2 regions of the Modestobacter sp. SYSU DS0875 genome follow, and region 1 is predicted to be linked to the other one. Evidence: riboswitches for the same ligand, from Rfam matches in the RefSeq annotation. Region 1 holds a riboswitch; the other holds the start of a gene.

Region 1 (6,994 bases):
GGCCGCAGCGGTCCGGGCGGGGCGGGGTCAGCGCCAGTCGACGCCGGGCAGGGTGGCGCTCCAGGACTCGGCGATCTGGCCGTCGGCGACCCGGTGGACCACCAGCCAGGTGACCACCGACGTCTGCCCGGTCTCGAGGTTCAGGCCGGTGGTGGTGGCCCGCGTCCAGATCCTGTCCTCGGCGGTCACCTGGTCGTCGACGGTGGTGGCCGGGTCGTGCAGCAGCTGCCAGGACTCGCGGACCTCCCGCTTGAACTGCGCCCGGGTCAGCGACCGGGTCCCGGCGGAGGAGTGCCGCACGTAGGGCTCGGCGATGAGCTCGTCGATCACCGTGAGATCGCGGCGGTTCCACAGCCCGTCCCAGTAGCGCTGGACGATCGAGGTCGGTGCCTGCTGGGTCACGATGCGGGAGCCTAGGGCCGCGACCGGACCGACCGGTGCAGCTGGCCCACGGTTCCGTGACCAGAGCCCGACAGCGCCCCGGATCCGGTCAGGCCTGCCCGGGTTCCCTGGCCGGTGCCTGGGGTGCCGGGAGCGGGGTCCAGGGCAGCGGAGGTGCCACCGGGGGTGCGGTGAGCTCCTGGTAGGCGGTGGTGTGCGCCCGCAGCGCGCTGACCGCCTCGGCGACGTCGGTGGCCGGTCGGCCCGCTGCGCACGCGGCCTGCTCGGCGTCGGACACCGCGCCGCAGACGTCGGCGACCGTGTCGAGGTAGGCCCGTGCCTCCGGCGCCGGGTCGGCACCGGCCGGGTCGTGCACCAGGGCCCGCTGCCGCAGGCGCTGCTCGAGCCCGCGCCCCTCGGCGTCCAGCGAGGGCACCAGGTCCGGCACCTCGCCGAGGTGGGCACCGGCGGCCTGAGCGGAGGCGACCTGGCGGCGCAGCCGATCACGAGCGCGGGCGACCTCGAGCTGGAGCTCGGCGCAGGAGCGTCGCGGGCCCGGGGGCAGGCGGCTGGCCGCGACGGCGGTGGCGCCCTGCACGCCCAGCTCGCGGCCGCGCGCGGCGAGCTCCCGGCCCCGGGCCGCCAGCGGACTGCGCCGGACCCGTCGGAGGACCAGCCATCCGGCGAGCGCGGCCAGGAGCAGGAGCGTCACGAGCACGCCACCGAGGACGGTGATCACCGTCGGGTCCAGCCAGAGCAGCCAGGACAGCTCGTCGTCGGCGCGCACGTCCAGGGCGCCGGTCGGCAGCGGGGTGGTCATGGTGCTCCTCGTCCAGGGCGGTGTGCCGGCTGCCGGGTGAACGTCCGGGGTCCGTCCCGCGGTTCCCGCCGTCGGTGCTCCAGCCGGGGACCCCGCCTCCTCCGGCCGCATGTGATGTCTGCGGCGTCGGAGGGTAGGCCCCGGGGAACGTCAACTGCTGGAGGGAACGACATGGGCCTCATCTCTGGACTCGTCAAGGCCAACCTGCTCAAGCGACTGCTGAGCCGGTTCACCGGCGGTCGGCGCGCCTGATCGCCGATCCCGCGACAGCGCTCCGCCACGGAGCAGCCCGGACGGCCCTGGTCGACCTCCTCGCCGAGGAGGACGGCCGGGGCCGTCTCCGTCTCCCGGCCGGTGGCCGGGTACCTGGACCGGCCACCGCCGACGCCGGCGGAGGCGACGGTGGCACGCGCGCCGAGTGACTGCGGTGGGTGACGACATACCGACGGAAAGTAGGTTGACTCTGCAACCGAACCCGACAGCGGACGGCGCTGCGGCCGGTGCCCACCGCTGGCGTGCGGACAGGTCACGAACGGCGGAAACGGCAGGTCAGGCGCGTCCGGCTGGCCGTCCGGCGGCGGCCGAGGAGGCGCGTCGGCACCCCCGGGTCCTGCCCGTTCCAGAGCCCGGTGGAGGCAATCGGGGGATTGCCGTGGCCGATCGCCGTCTGCCTACCGTGCGCTCGTCCACCGACTGCGGAGGACCCGGATGGCGGCCCGCCGAACCTGCCCACCGCCACCGGACCAGACGACACGACGGGCAGGCGCGGGGGACCCACGCGCAGGACCGGGCCCTCGGGCCCTGGGGTGAAGCCGCATCCGCGGCCGGGCAGCTCTCGCCCGAACCCGACAGCTAACTCCGCAGGCGGTGAGAGGCGCACATCCATGGCACAGCGACACCCGGGACGGCACCTCCGTCCCACCCGGCGCCCGAGCATGGCGTCCGTGACCCGTCCCGCCCTGACGGTCGCGGCAGCAGTGGCCGTTCCCCTCGCGGTGGCCGCCCCGGCGCACGCCGCGGAGTACACGGTCGCTCCCGGCGACACCCTCAGCACCCTCGCCGCGGCCCACGGCACCACCTGGCAGACCATCTACGCGGACAACGCCGGCACCGTCGGCGCCGACCCGAACCGCCTGCGCGTCGGCCAGGTGCTCACCATCGGCGGCGCGGCACCCGCGGCGCCGGCCGTGACCTCGCAGAGCGTCTCGCGGGAGTACGTCGTCCGGGCGGGCGACACGCTCGGCAGGATCGCGGCCGCCCACGGCACCACCTGGCAGCAGGTGCACGCGCTCAACCGGGAGGTCATCGGCGGGAACCCGAACGCCCTGCGCGTCGGTCAGCGACTCGTGCTCGGCGGCACGGTGGCTGCTGCCGCGCCCCGGGTCGCCGAGCGGCCGGCCAGCCGGAGCGCGGACCGTGCCGCGCCAGCCGCGCCAGCCGCGCCAGCCGCGCCAGCCGCTCCCGCGGCTCCGGCGGCGAGCGCGGGGGCCTACGACGTGTGGGCTCCGCACGTCCGCCCCGCCGTCCAGGAGGTCGCCGAGCGGTTCGGCGTCGGGACGGTCGTGACCCGGCCCGGCCACAGCCCGACAGAGGACCTCGCGGCCGACTTCATGGTCCACACCGACCGGGCCAAGGGTGACGCCGTCACCCAGTACGTCATCGACAACGCGTCCCGGTTCCGGGTCGAGTACGTGATCTGGCAGCAGCGGATCTGGCAGGCCCGTACGGGCACGTGGCAGGGCATGGCGGACCGGGGGTCGCCCACCGCCAACCACATGGACCACCCGCACGTGTCGTTCCTGCCCGGCTGACGCCCGCCGTCATGGGCCGCTGAGGCCGGATCGCCGACGAGCGCCCCTTCCCCGGCAGCCAGCCGGGGGAGGGGATCGTCCGGTCAGTCCCGAGCGAATCCCGATCGCCGATGCTCGGTCGGGCTCCCTCCGAGCTCCGCACTATGGGCGGCCAGCCCAGCGGAACACTGCTCCGTGCGACCCGGACCGGAGCTGGCGGACAACGCTCGTGCGCACATATCTGTGGAGTGAGCGATCCGCCATCTCGACGGCGACCTCGTCCGCGCTGCGAGCAAGATCGATCTCCGTGCCGTCGAGCGGGCCACCCTCGGCCACGACCCGTTCGCTGGACTCAGCCACCAACCGAACGTACGCACCGCCGTCCCGCGCGGAGGCAGCTACCGACGTACCGCAGGGCTGCCTGGCGACGAGCCGGCCGCCGTCCCGCAAGGGGATCCCGCTGTGGGACGACGGCGGCGAGCTGGCTTCGGCCTGTTGCGGAGCCGGGGCACTTCGCTCTTCGTGTTGATGCATGCGCATTGACCGTTGCTGTTCGCTCGCCAGTCGATCGAGCGAGACGGGCGAGACGGGTGACTGACCATGCGCGCTCATGCATGACTATGCTGGTGGTCATGTCACATGCGTCTGCCGGCTGGGTCGTCGTCGCGTGCACTCCCGTGTCGCGCCGCCGCTGGAGCGGCACGTGCTGGAGCGGCGATCCCGCGACGTCGTGACGGCCCCGTCGGATGTGCGGGTCTGTGTCTTCGGGGACTCCTTCACCGCCGGGGTCGGGGATCGGACCGGAGCGGGGTGGGTCGGCCGGGTGGCAACCGCAGCACAGGATTCCCGCTGGATCCTGACGGTCTACAACCTGGGCGTGCGTCGGGACACGTCCGTGGACATCGCGCGGCGCTGGTTCGGAGAGGCCCGCACCCGGCTGAAGGACGGCGACCGCTTCGGCGTCGTGCTGGCCATCGGGGTCAACGACGTCGATGAACAGTGGGGACGGCGGCGGGTGCGCCGCGACCGGACCCTGGCCGTGCTGGCCGACATGCTCGACGACGCACACACCGCTGGGTGGGCGCCGCTGGTGGTCGGTCCGCCACCGGTGCTCGACCCCTCCCTGAGCGCCTGCGCGGCCGACCTGGCGGCCGGCATGGCCGAGGTGTGCGCTCAGCGTGCCGTGCCGTTCATCGACGTCGGCGTCCTGGCCGACGACCCGGTGTGGGCCGCGGAGGTCGCCGCCGGGGACGCCTTCCATCCCTCGACCGCCGGCTACGGGCGGCTGGCCGGGATCGTCGCGCCCGTCGTCACCGACTGGCTGGGTGAGCTGGTGGACCGACCGGTTGCACAGCTGCGGCCGGGGCGGACCGGGAACGCCCGGTGAACGAGCCGCTGATCTCCGCCCTCCCGTCGGGCTGGTCGGTGCGCCACCCGCACGCCGACGACCACACGCGGGTGCAGACGGTGCTGGGCCAGTGGTGGGCCGGCTTCGGTGGCGAGGCCGGAGCGCGGGAGCGGGCAGCGTTGCTGCCCCGGCTGTTCTTCGAGCACTTCACCGACACCAGCTACCGGATCGAGGACGACGACGGGCGCCTGGTGGCCTTCCTGATCGGATTCCTCTCACCGTCCCACCCCGGCCTGGCCTACGTGCACTTCGTCGGCGTCGATCCCGCAGGCCAGCGCGCTGGCCTGGGGTGCTGGCTCTACGCGCGATTCTGCGCCGCCGCCACCGCGCGCGGGGCCTGGAAGGTCGGGTGCATCACCAGCCCCGGCAACCGGAACTCGATCGCCTTCCACACCCGGCTCGGCTTCCGCCTCGAACCCGGCGACCGGACGGTGAACGGGATCCCGGTCCACAGCGACCACGACGGCCCCGGACTGCACCGCGTGCTCTTCACCCGCAGCCTCGACGACCGCGGCTCTCCAGGCACGCCGGGCAGCTGATCAACGTGCTCAGCCAGCGTTGACTCGGCGACCCAGTGCGGATCTGTTGGGGTGTTCACTCGTCCAGCACAGCGGCGGTGCTGGCGAGGCTTCTCGACGACGGGTGCCTCGCCCGAGCTGGCCCGGGCCCTGCCACCCAACGGAGTCGTACCGCGAGTGACCACGAACGCTCATGGTGCCGCCGCCCCGATGGGCAGGTAGCCGTACCAGCGGAGCAGTGCGGTCCCGGTTACGAGGCGGGCTGTAGTGCCGCCAGAGCGGGCACCAGGCGCGCACGGTCTCGGCGTTCGGTCTCGTCGACGGTGGGCAGCCATGGGCAGGAGACGTCGACGGCGACGACTCGGCCGGTGTCCATGACTCGCTGGGCAGCAGACAGCACCTCGGTCGGGCTGGGACCTCCTGGAGCCGGGAAGCGGAGCCCGGGCATGCTCTCCGGGTCGACGACGTCAACGTCCACGTGGAGCACCAGCGGACCGGGCGGCAACTGCCCTGCGGTCACGTCCTGCACCGCGATCCGCCGAGGCCCTCCCGAGGCGAGCACCTCGATCTCTGCCGGATCCAGGTCGCGGGCATCCACCAGCACCGCCTGCTCGGCAGTCAGCGGCCCCAGCCGCAAGGCATCGCCGAGCAGCTCCGGATGGGCGCCCATCGCCAGCTGCAGAGCCATGCCGCCCGGATAGCCGGACGTCGACGTGTGCAGCGTGTGCACGTCACCGTGCGCGTCGAACCAGACGATCGACGGGCTCAACGCTGCTCGCTGCAGTCCCGCCAGGACCGCTGTGGCGACCAGGCAGTCACCGGACAGGACCACCCGGTCGGCCGACCTCTCGCGCGGAGGCGACGGTGTCGGCCACGTGCTCGTACAGCATCTGCAGCCGCGGCCACATGCCTGTGTCCGGAAGTTCGGGGTCGACCACCACGACCTCATGGTCCGGTCGCGGGATGTCCGAGGACTGGAGGCGTTCATCCTGGTGAAACGGCACGATGACGTTGACCACGATGGTGATGCTGCCTCACCTGGCGGCGGCGCTCCGCAACAGGCGGGGGAACTCGGGCAACAGCACCGAGCTGCACCTACACCTACAGGTGAGCGACTCGACCGACTGGACCCGTGCGCGCGGACTGCCGTTTGCCTTCCGCCGCCCGAACGGCTCGCCCTGGGTGCCCGCGAACACGGAGCTGGTCAGCAGTTGACGCTCCCGCGCGGGATCTGCCACGGCGGTCTTCGCCCGAGCAGAGTCGTGCCGGCGTCAGCGTCCATAGGGCAAGGTCTGCTGGGCCCGACGGTCAGTACTGATCTGGACAGGAGGCCGTGGCCCTCGACTCGTCCCGAGCCGTGATGATGCTCTTCGCCTCTTCTGCTGCGTACCTGTCCAGCGGCGAGTTCTTGCCGTCTAGCACGAAGACTCGTTCGGAGAGCGTCCATTCCGGAGCTCTCACCTGCTCGGCCGGGTCATCGGCCACAAGGGTGATCTGCGACGGGCCTGAGGTGGGGTGGATCCACTCGTCGATGTAGAACGTCACGAGCAAGCCGTCGGCCTCCTGACTGGTGCTCGCCACGGTCCCCCAAAAGGCATGGTCAGAGCAAGCAATGACTGCTGCAGCACTGCCCAGGCTGCTGGCCTCAGCCTCGCTATCGCTGGTCCCGCAGCCCGCGAGCAACACCGATGCCGCAACAGCAGCTCCCGCGGACCAGGGCCGGGGATGCCCCCTTCCGCCCGACCGAGGGCGCAAGAGCATGCTTTCGGTCGCCATCGACCCAACGTAGGCACCGATGCTGGCGGTCGGACAGCAGGACGCGATCACAGTCGCCTTCGCGACACCTGTAGAGGAACGCCCAACGGGGATGGCGCAGGTCAGGTGGGTGCGCCGTGCGGCGGCCGTCCCGTATGCCCCGTCCGGTGAGGAAGCTCGTAAGGGGGCGCCAACCGGTAGGTCTGCTGCGGCCTGGCCTTGTTCCTGGCGGTGATCGGTTGGGAGCGCCCCCAGTTCAGCCCATCCCTTGCCAGAGAGCGGACGACCAAGACCCGGCCGAGGACCACGGCCAGCCGGTCGT
Region 2 (6,994 bases), on a different contig from region 1:
TCCGTCCCACGGGGTGCGCACGATGACCGGTAGTAGGACGTCCTCGCATGTCAGACTGCACACCGTGACCGCCGGCACCACCCGACTCGACGCCACCGACGCACGCCTGCTGCTGGCCCTGTCCGAGGAGCCGCGGGCCACCGTCCTCGCGCTGGCCCGGACGCTCGGCCTGGCCCGCAACACCGTCCAGGCCCGGCTGGCCCGGCTGGAGTCCACCGGCGCCCTCGAGCCGTTCGAGCGGCGGGTGCGCCCCGAGGCGCTGGGCTACCGGCTGGGCGCCTACGTGACGGTGCAGGTCGTGCAGCGCAGCCTGGCCGACGTCGCCGAGGCGCTGGCTGCGATCCCGGAGGTCCTGGAGGTCACCGGGCTCTCCGGCGTCGCCGACCTGCTGGTCCGGGTGGTCGCGACCGACGCCGACGACCTCTGGCGGATCAGCGAGCAGGTGCTGGCGATCCCCGGCGTGCAGCGCACCGACACCAACCTCGCGCTGCGCCGGTTCGTCGACCACCGGATGGCCCCCCTGCTGGAGCGCGCTGCCGGCGCCACCCGCGGCGCCGAGGACGGCGCCGGCGCGGGCTGAGGGCCGGCGCCCGGCGGGGTACTGGCGCCCCGGCCCGGCCGCGCGCATGCTGCCGTCGTGCGCAACAGGCCGACGACCGTGCCGCTGACCTCTACCCTGCTGACCTGCGCCCTGCTGGTCGGCGGCTGGGCCGCCGCCCCTCGCGCCTGGGCCTGCAGCTGCGCCGGAGCGAGCACCGACGAGCAGTTCGGCCGGGCCGACGCCGTCTTCACCGGCACGCTCCTCTCCCGCGAGGTGCTGGCGCCGGCAGGGTCGGGACGCAGCAGCGGCGACCCCGCGCTGCACGTCTTCGCCGTCGACACCCTGCACAAGGGCGTGGCCGACCCGCGGCAGCAGGTGGTCTCCGCCGACTCCGGCGCCAGCTGCGGTCTGGAGCTGGCAGGTGACGGACCGTTCCTGGTCTTCGCCACCGACCCGCCGGACCTCCCGGAGGGTCAGCTCGCCGCCGACCTCCGCGGCGGCACCGCCCCGCTCACCCCCGAGCTGGCCGCGGAGGTCCGGGACCTCGCCCCGGGAACCGAGGGCCTGCCGCTCACCGGCGCCCCGGGACCCGCCGACCCGCAGGCCGCCGCCGCGGGTCCGTCCTCGGGCGCGGGGACCGCCGTGGGCCTCGCCGTCCTGGCCGCCGGCGCGCTCGGCGTCCTCGGGTGGCGGCGGACCCGGCGGCGCGGACCCGCCGTTTCAGGGTCGTCGCCTGCCGGGTAGGGGCGCGGCCATGGCGAAGCGAACCTCTCTGGGCACCATCGGCAAGGGCCGGCGCGGGATCAGCACGCTGGGCTGGGTGCTGCGCGGCGCCGCCGCCGGTGCGGCCGGCACGACGGCGCTGAACGCCGTCACCTACCTGGACATGGTGGCGCGCGGGCGGGGCAGCAGCTCGACCCCGGAGCAGACCGTCGAGGCGCTCGCCGACAAGGTGCACGTGCAGATCCCCGGCGACGAGGAGACCCGGCAGAACCGGGTGCAGGGGCTCGGCCCGATGACCGGGCTCGCCGCCGGCATCGGCATTGGGGTCCTCGCCGGGCTGGCCCGGGCCGCCGGGTTCCGCTCCCAGCCGCTGGTCGGGACGGCGCTGACGACGGTCGGCGTGCTGATCGGCTCCAACGGCCCGATGACCGCCCTGGGCATCACCGACCCGCGCACCTGGTCGACCACCGACTGGGTCAGCGACGTCGTCCCGCACCTGGCCTACGGCGCGGTGGTCAAGACGACGATGGACGCCTTCGACCGACCCTGACCGGCTCCGCCGGTCAGCCGGCCCCGGTCGGAAGCCCGCCGATCATCCCGACGACCCGGGGTCCGCTCACCGACGTCACGCTCGCCCCTGCCAGCCCCGCGCGTCCACCCCGCCGGGCACCGGCGCATCGGGGTCGTAGGGCGTGCGGGTGAAGACGAAGGTGGCCAGGTCCAGGTGGTCCGGGGCGATCCGCAGCGTCTCCCCCGCGTAGTAGCCGTCCAGGCCCACCCAGGTGCCGTCCGCCCGCGCGGTGAACCGACTGGCCCGGCCGGGGCGACCGGGCAACGGGCCCAGGTGCAGCAGCCGATCGCCCTGCGCCCGCAGCACGTGCGGGGCCGGCCCCCAGAACCAGACACCGAGGACGTCCAGCGGCACGGGCGGGGGCGCCGGCGTCCAGGCGTCGACGACGCGCGGCTCGGCCGCCCGGAGGTCGGCCAGCAGCCCGGGGACGAGCGGGTCCAGCCCGCTGGTGGTGTTGGCCAGCATCACCCCGCCCGCCTGCTCGGCCCGGTCGACGAACACCCCGGCGAGGAACCCGGGCATCGAGCCGCCGTGGCCGACCAGCGTCACCCCGTCGGCGCGCACCACCTGCAGGCCCAGGCCGTACGCCGACCAGCCGGCCGCGGCGGAGTCGACCCCGGCCGGCACGGTCATCTCCTCCAGGGTCGCCGGGGAGACCACGTCGGCGGTGTCACCGAGCAGGAAGACGGCGAACCGCCCCAGGTCGGCCAGCGTCGCCCACAGCTGACCGGCCGCGGCCATCACCCCGGCGTCGTGCTCGGGCTCGGGCAGCACGACGTCGGCCCACGGGTGCACCGCGTGGCCCTGGGCGGCAGCGCCGCTGGGACGCGGGGTGGTGCGGGTCATGCCCAGGGGCAGCACCACCTCGTCCCGGACGACGTCCGCCCACGGCCGGCCGCGGTGCCGGGCGACCAGCTCACCGAGCAGGCCGAAGCCGAGGTTGGAGTAGTGGAACCGCCGGGCGGCGCCGAGCACCACGTCGTCGTCGCTGAGCGGCAACTCGGCCAGCGATCCGCCGGGGACGCGCTCCCACCAGCCGCCCGGGCTCTCCGAACCCGCCCCGGCGAGGTGGGAGAGGAGCTGACCGACCGTGCGGTCGCCCAGCGGGGTGCCCGGCAGGTGCTCGTCCAGCAGGTCGTCGAGGCCCAGGGCACCCTCGTCGCGCAGCCGCATCACCACCAGGGCGGTGACCGTCTTGCTGATCGAGCCGAGCCGGTACTGGACGTCGGTGTGCGGGTCGGTGACGTCCCCGCGCCCGGCCGACCAGGCGAGCCCGCCGTCCCGGACGACGCCGGCGACCAGGCTGGGCGCCCGCCCGTCGCGCTGCACGCGGGCGGTGCGGGCCAGCAGGGTGCGGGCGGTGGAGGGCAGCACGGGCTCGGCCATGCCGGGAGGCTAACCAGCCCGGACGGCTGCGGTCTCCCCCACCGGCAGCCGCCCGGTGCGGCGGGCCCAGTGCTCGAACCAGAGGGTGACCAGCGGCGGCACCGAGGCGGCCAGCGCGAGGATGGTGGTGCCGAGGGACCAGCCGAGCACCCGCCAGGCGACGAGCGTCACCGCGACGTAGGCGATGAAGACCGCACCGTGCACCGGGCCGAACACCTGGACGCCGACCTCGGAGGTCTCCGGCACGTACTTGACGAACATCCCGGCGAGCAGCAGCACCCAGGACACCGCCTCGGCGACGGCGACGACGCGGAACGTGCGGGCGACGGGAGCGGGGGCGAGCAGTCGGGCAGCCACGACCGGGGACAACGAACCACCGGCGCCCCGGTCTCCCGGATGTGATGAAGGCCCCCCTCCTCCCCACCCCTCGCAGGCTCAGGGCGGGACCCGGGAGGGGGCCGTTGCAGGGCGCAGGGACACCGGTGCCCCGGCCGCCGCGAGGCGACCGGGGCACCGGTGTTCGTGCTGGAGCGCTGGCGTCAGCCGGCGATCCGCCGCATCGCGGTGATGCTGCCCATCACGTCGATGCTGGCGACCTTGACGACGTCGCCCGAGGTCGGGGCGTGCACCATCTGGCCGTTGCCGATGTAGATGCCGACGTGGCTGACGGGCGAGTAGAAGGCGATGACGTCACCCGGCTGCAGCTCGCCGCGGGAGACCGCGCGCCCCATCGTCGCCTGGGCCCGGCTGGAGTGCGGCACGGAGATGCCGGCGGCGGCGTAGGCGTACTGCACCAGACCGGAGCAGTCGAACGACCCCGGGCCGGCGGCGGCCCAGACGTAGGGCTTGCCCTGCTGGGCCATGGCGGTGCTGACCGCGGTCGCCGCGGCACCGCTGGAGGCGACGACCGGGGCGGACGGGGCCTGCGCGGCCGGGGCTGCGGCGCGGGCGGCGTTGCCACCCCCACCCGAACCGGAACCGGAACCGGAGCCGGCGGCCTGGTCGGCCGCCGCGGCCTCGGCGGCGTGCTGCCGCTCGGCCTCGGCCCGGGAGGCGGCCTGCTCCGCGGCGGAGAGCCGCTCGTACATCGCCTGGTACTCGGCGATCTGCTTGTTCAGGTCGGTGCGCTGCTGCTCGACCCGGTCCAGCTGGGCCTGCGCCTCGGTGGCGGCGGCCTCGGCCGCCGCCTGGGCCTCGGTGGCCTGCTCGTCGGCCGCGACGGCCTCGCCCAGGATCCCGTTGTTGTGGTCGGCGATGGAGCCCAGCGTGCCGACGCGGTCCATCAGCTCGTCGGCGGACTCGCTGGTGAGCATCGCCTGCAGGGTGCTCAGCTGGTCGCCGGTGTAGGCGCTGCGGGCGACCTCCCGGACCCGGTCACGGGCGCCGGCCAGGGCGGCCTCGGCAGCCTCGACCCGGGCGGCGGCGTCGTCGACCTCGGCCTGCTTGGTCTCGAGTTCGACGCGGGCGTCGTTGAACTGCTCGGTGACGACCTCGAGTTCGTGCGCGCGCTCGGCGACCAGGGTGGCCGCCTCCGCGGAGGTGGTGGGTTCGGCCGCGGCGGGCGCGGGGGCCAGCAGGGTGGTGGCCACGAGGGCACCGGCGGCGAAGAAGGTGACGACGGCCCGGCGGGGAGTGGACCCGCGACGGGCAGGGTTGAGCGAACTCGCCATCTTCGGCGGGTGGTCCTTTCTTCCAACGTGCCGCCTACCGAGTTAGCTGACGGGTTCGGATGGGAAGACACCCGGCACGTGCGGCCCGGCTGGGCCGCGCAGTGCTTCACCCCAGTGCTGCGGTGGGTCCCCGGTCCCCTGGCCCGCCGGAGTGCACGGGCCGCGGAGTTCGGCGGCGGTCTGGTCGGTCGCCACCGAGAGGTGGCTGAGGTGCCCGTCCGGACCGTCGACCACCGTAAGGGCGTTATGGGCTCGTGACAAAGGCTCTTTGCGATTTTGTTGAGAAACTCCGTGCGTGTGCTGCAACACGCTCACCGAGCGTGATCGGCGCGCCGGGATTGCGGACCGCCGACGTACACGGCCCCGCGCTCGTCCGCGCCCGGGACGTCGACACGCGGTCTGAACTGGGCACCCAGGTCCGGCGCCGGACGGTGCGGCCGCGCGGCGCCGTCCGCGCCGCCGCGGACCCCGCCGGCCCCCTTCCGTCACGCTGCGCCAACGACTCCGCACCCCTGCGCCACCACCGCATCAGGGACTGAGCGCTCCCCCGGCGCGGCGTTCGCCGGCCCTGGCCCGGGCACCTGCTAGAGGGGCCCGGATCACGGCGCGCCAGGATGACCCGGTGCCGACCCTCGCCACCGCTCCCTGGGACGACCCGGACGTCGTCGCGCTGACCGCCGCCCAGCAGGTCGAGCTGCGCGCCCGCTACGACGGCGCCGGCGAACCCGGGGTGCCGCCGTCCGCCGCCGACGTCGCGGTGGTGCTGCTCGCCCGCGACGACGACGGCACCCCGATCGGCTGCGGCGCGCTGCGCCCGCTGGGACCGGGCGAGGCTGAGATCAAGCGGATGTACGTCGTCCCCGGCGCCCGTGGGCGAGGGGTGTCCAGGCTGCTGCTCGCCGGGCTGGAGGCCGAGGCGGTGGCCCGCGGGTGGACCACGGTGCGACTGGAGACCGGCGTCCGGCAGCCGGAGGCGATCGCGCTGTACCGGTCGACGGGCTACCGGCCGGTCGAGGCGTTCGGGCACTACGTCGGCGCCGGCGACCCGCACGCGGTGTTCTTCGCCCGGGAGCTGGCGTGAGCACCGCGGCCCGCTACGACGCGGTCGTCGTCGGGGGCGGGCACAACGGGCTGGTCGCCGCCGCCTACCTGGCGCGCGCCGGGTGGTCGGTGCTGGTGCTGGAGCAGCGGGACGTGCTCGGCGGCGCCGCCGTCAGCCAGCAGGTGTTCCCCGGCGTCGACGTCCGGCTCTCGGCGTACTCCTACCTGGTCAGCCTGCTGCCCGACCGGATCGTCACCGACCTGGGCCTGCCGCTGGACCTGCGGGACCGGGCGGTCGCGTCCTGGACGCCGCTGCGCCGCGACGGCCGGCACCGCGGGCTGCTGGTCGAGCGGGACGAGGGGCCGGCGACGGCGGCGTCCTTCCGCGCGCTCACCGGCGGGGACGCCGAGCTGGCCGGCTGGCAGCGGTTCTACGGCCGGCTGGCCACGCTGGCCGCGGACCTGGCGCCCACGCTCACCGAGCCGCTGCCCAGCGAGGCGGAGCTCGCCGGCCGGCTGCGCGACCCGGGCCTCTGGCACGACCTGCGCGAGCGGCCGCTGGCCGACGTCGTCGCCGACCACCTGTCCGACGACGACGTGCGCGGCATCGCCCTCACCGACGGCCTGATCGGCACCTTCGCCGACGTGCACGCCGCCGACGGGCTGGCCGGGCGCTGCTTCCTCTACCACCTGGTCGGCAACGGCACCGGCCGGTGGCGGGTGCCGGTGGGCGGCATGGGCGCCGTGAGCGGCGCGATCGCCACCGCCGCCCGCGCGGCGGGCGCCCGGCTGGTCACCCGGGCCACCGCCACCGCGATCGAGGCCCGCGCCGACGGGGTGACGGTGCACTGGACCGACGACGACGGGACGGCGCACGCAGCCGACGCCGGGCACGTGGTGAGCGGCGCCGCGCCGGCCGTGCTCGACGAGCTGCTCGGCGCGCCGGCCGCACCTCGGCCCTCGGGCTCGCAGCTCAAGGTCAACATGGTGCTGCGGCGGCTGCCCGGGCTGCGCTCCGGGGACGACCCGCACCGGGTGTTCAGCGGCACGGTGCACGTCGAC

Evidence for each region. A riboswitch is a leader RNA that binds a small molecule or an ion and turns the genes downstream of it on or off. The one in region 1 is predicted to bind cyclic di-AMP.
Region 2: it holds a riboswitch for cyclic di-AMP, as region 1 does, so the genes downstream of both, ACI79Y_RS10140 (NlpC/P60 family protein) here and ACI79Y_RS14490 (LysM peptidoglycan-binding domain-containing protein) in region 1, are expected to answer to the same signal.

The regions. Positions count from the first base shown of each region.
Region 1 is NZ_JBJHAH010000024.1:17,103-24,096, forward strand. It holds gene ACI79Y_RS14480 (ester cyclase) at 28-402, opposite strand; gene ACI79Y_RS14485 (hypothetical protein) at 491-1,201, opposite strand; cyclic di-AMP (ydaO/yuaA leader) riboswitch at 1,967-2,063, shown strand; gene ACI79Y_RS14490 (LysM peptidoglycan-binding domain-containing protein) at 2,146-3,012, shown strand; gene ACI79Y_RS14495 (GDSL-type esterase/lipase family protein) at 3,602-4,378, shown strand; gene ACI79Y_RS14500 (N-acetyltransferase family protein) at 4,375-4,938, shown strand; gene ACI79Y_RS14505 (arginase family protein) at 5,168-5,749, opposite strand; gene ACI79Y_RS14510 (hypothetical protein) at 5,733-5,936, opposite strand; gene ACI79Y_RS14515 (hypothetical protein) at 6,226-6,462, opposite strand.
Region 2 is NZ_JBJHAH010000013.1:72,088-79,081, reverse strand. It holds gene ACI79Y_RS10165 (Lrp/AsnC family transcriptional regulator) at 65-580, shown strand; gene ACI79Y_RS10160 (hypothetical protein) at 638-1,285, shown strand; gene ACI79Y_RS10155 (hypothetical protein) at 1,296-1,814, shown strand; gene ACI79Y_RS10150 (serine hydrolase domain-containing protein) at 1,890-3,221, opposite strand; gene ACI79Y_RS10145 (DUF3817 domain-containing protein) at 3,231-3,578, opposite strand; gene ACI79Y_RS10140 (NlpC/P60 family protein) at 3,761-4,891, opposite strand; cyclic di-AMP (ydaO/yuaA leader) riboswitch at 4,907-5,076, opposite strand; gene ACI79Y_RS10135 (GNAT family N-acetyltransferase) at 5,514-5,972, shown strand; gene ACI79Y_RS10130 (phytoene desaturase family protein) at 5,969-6,994, shown strand, end outside.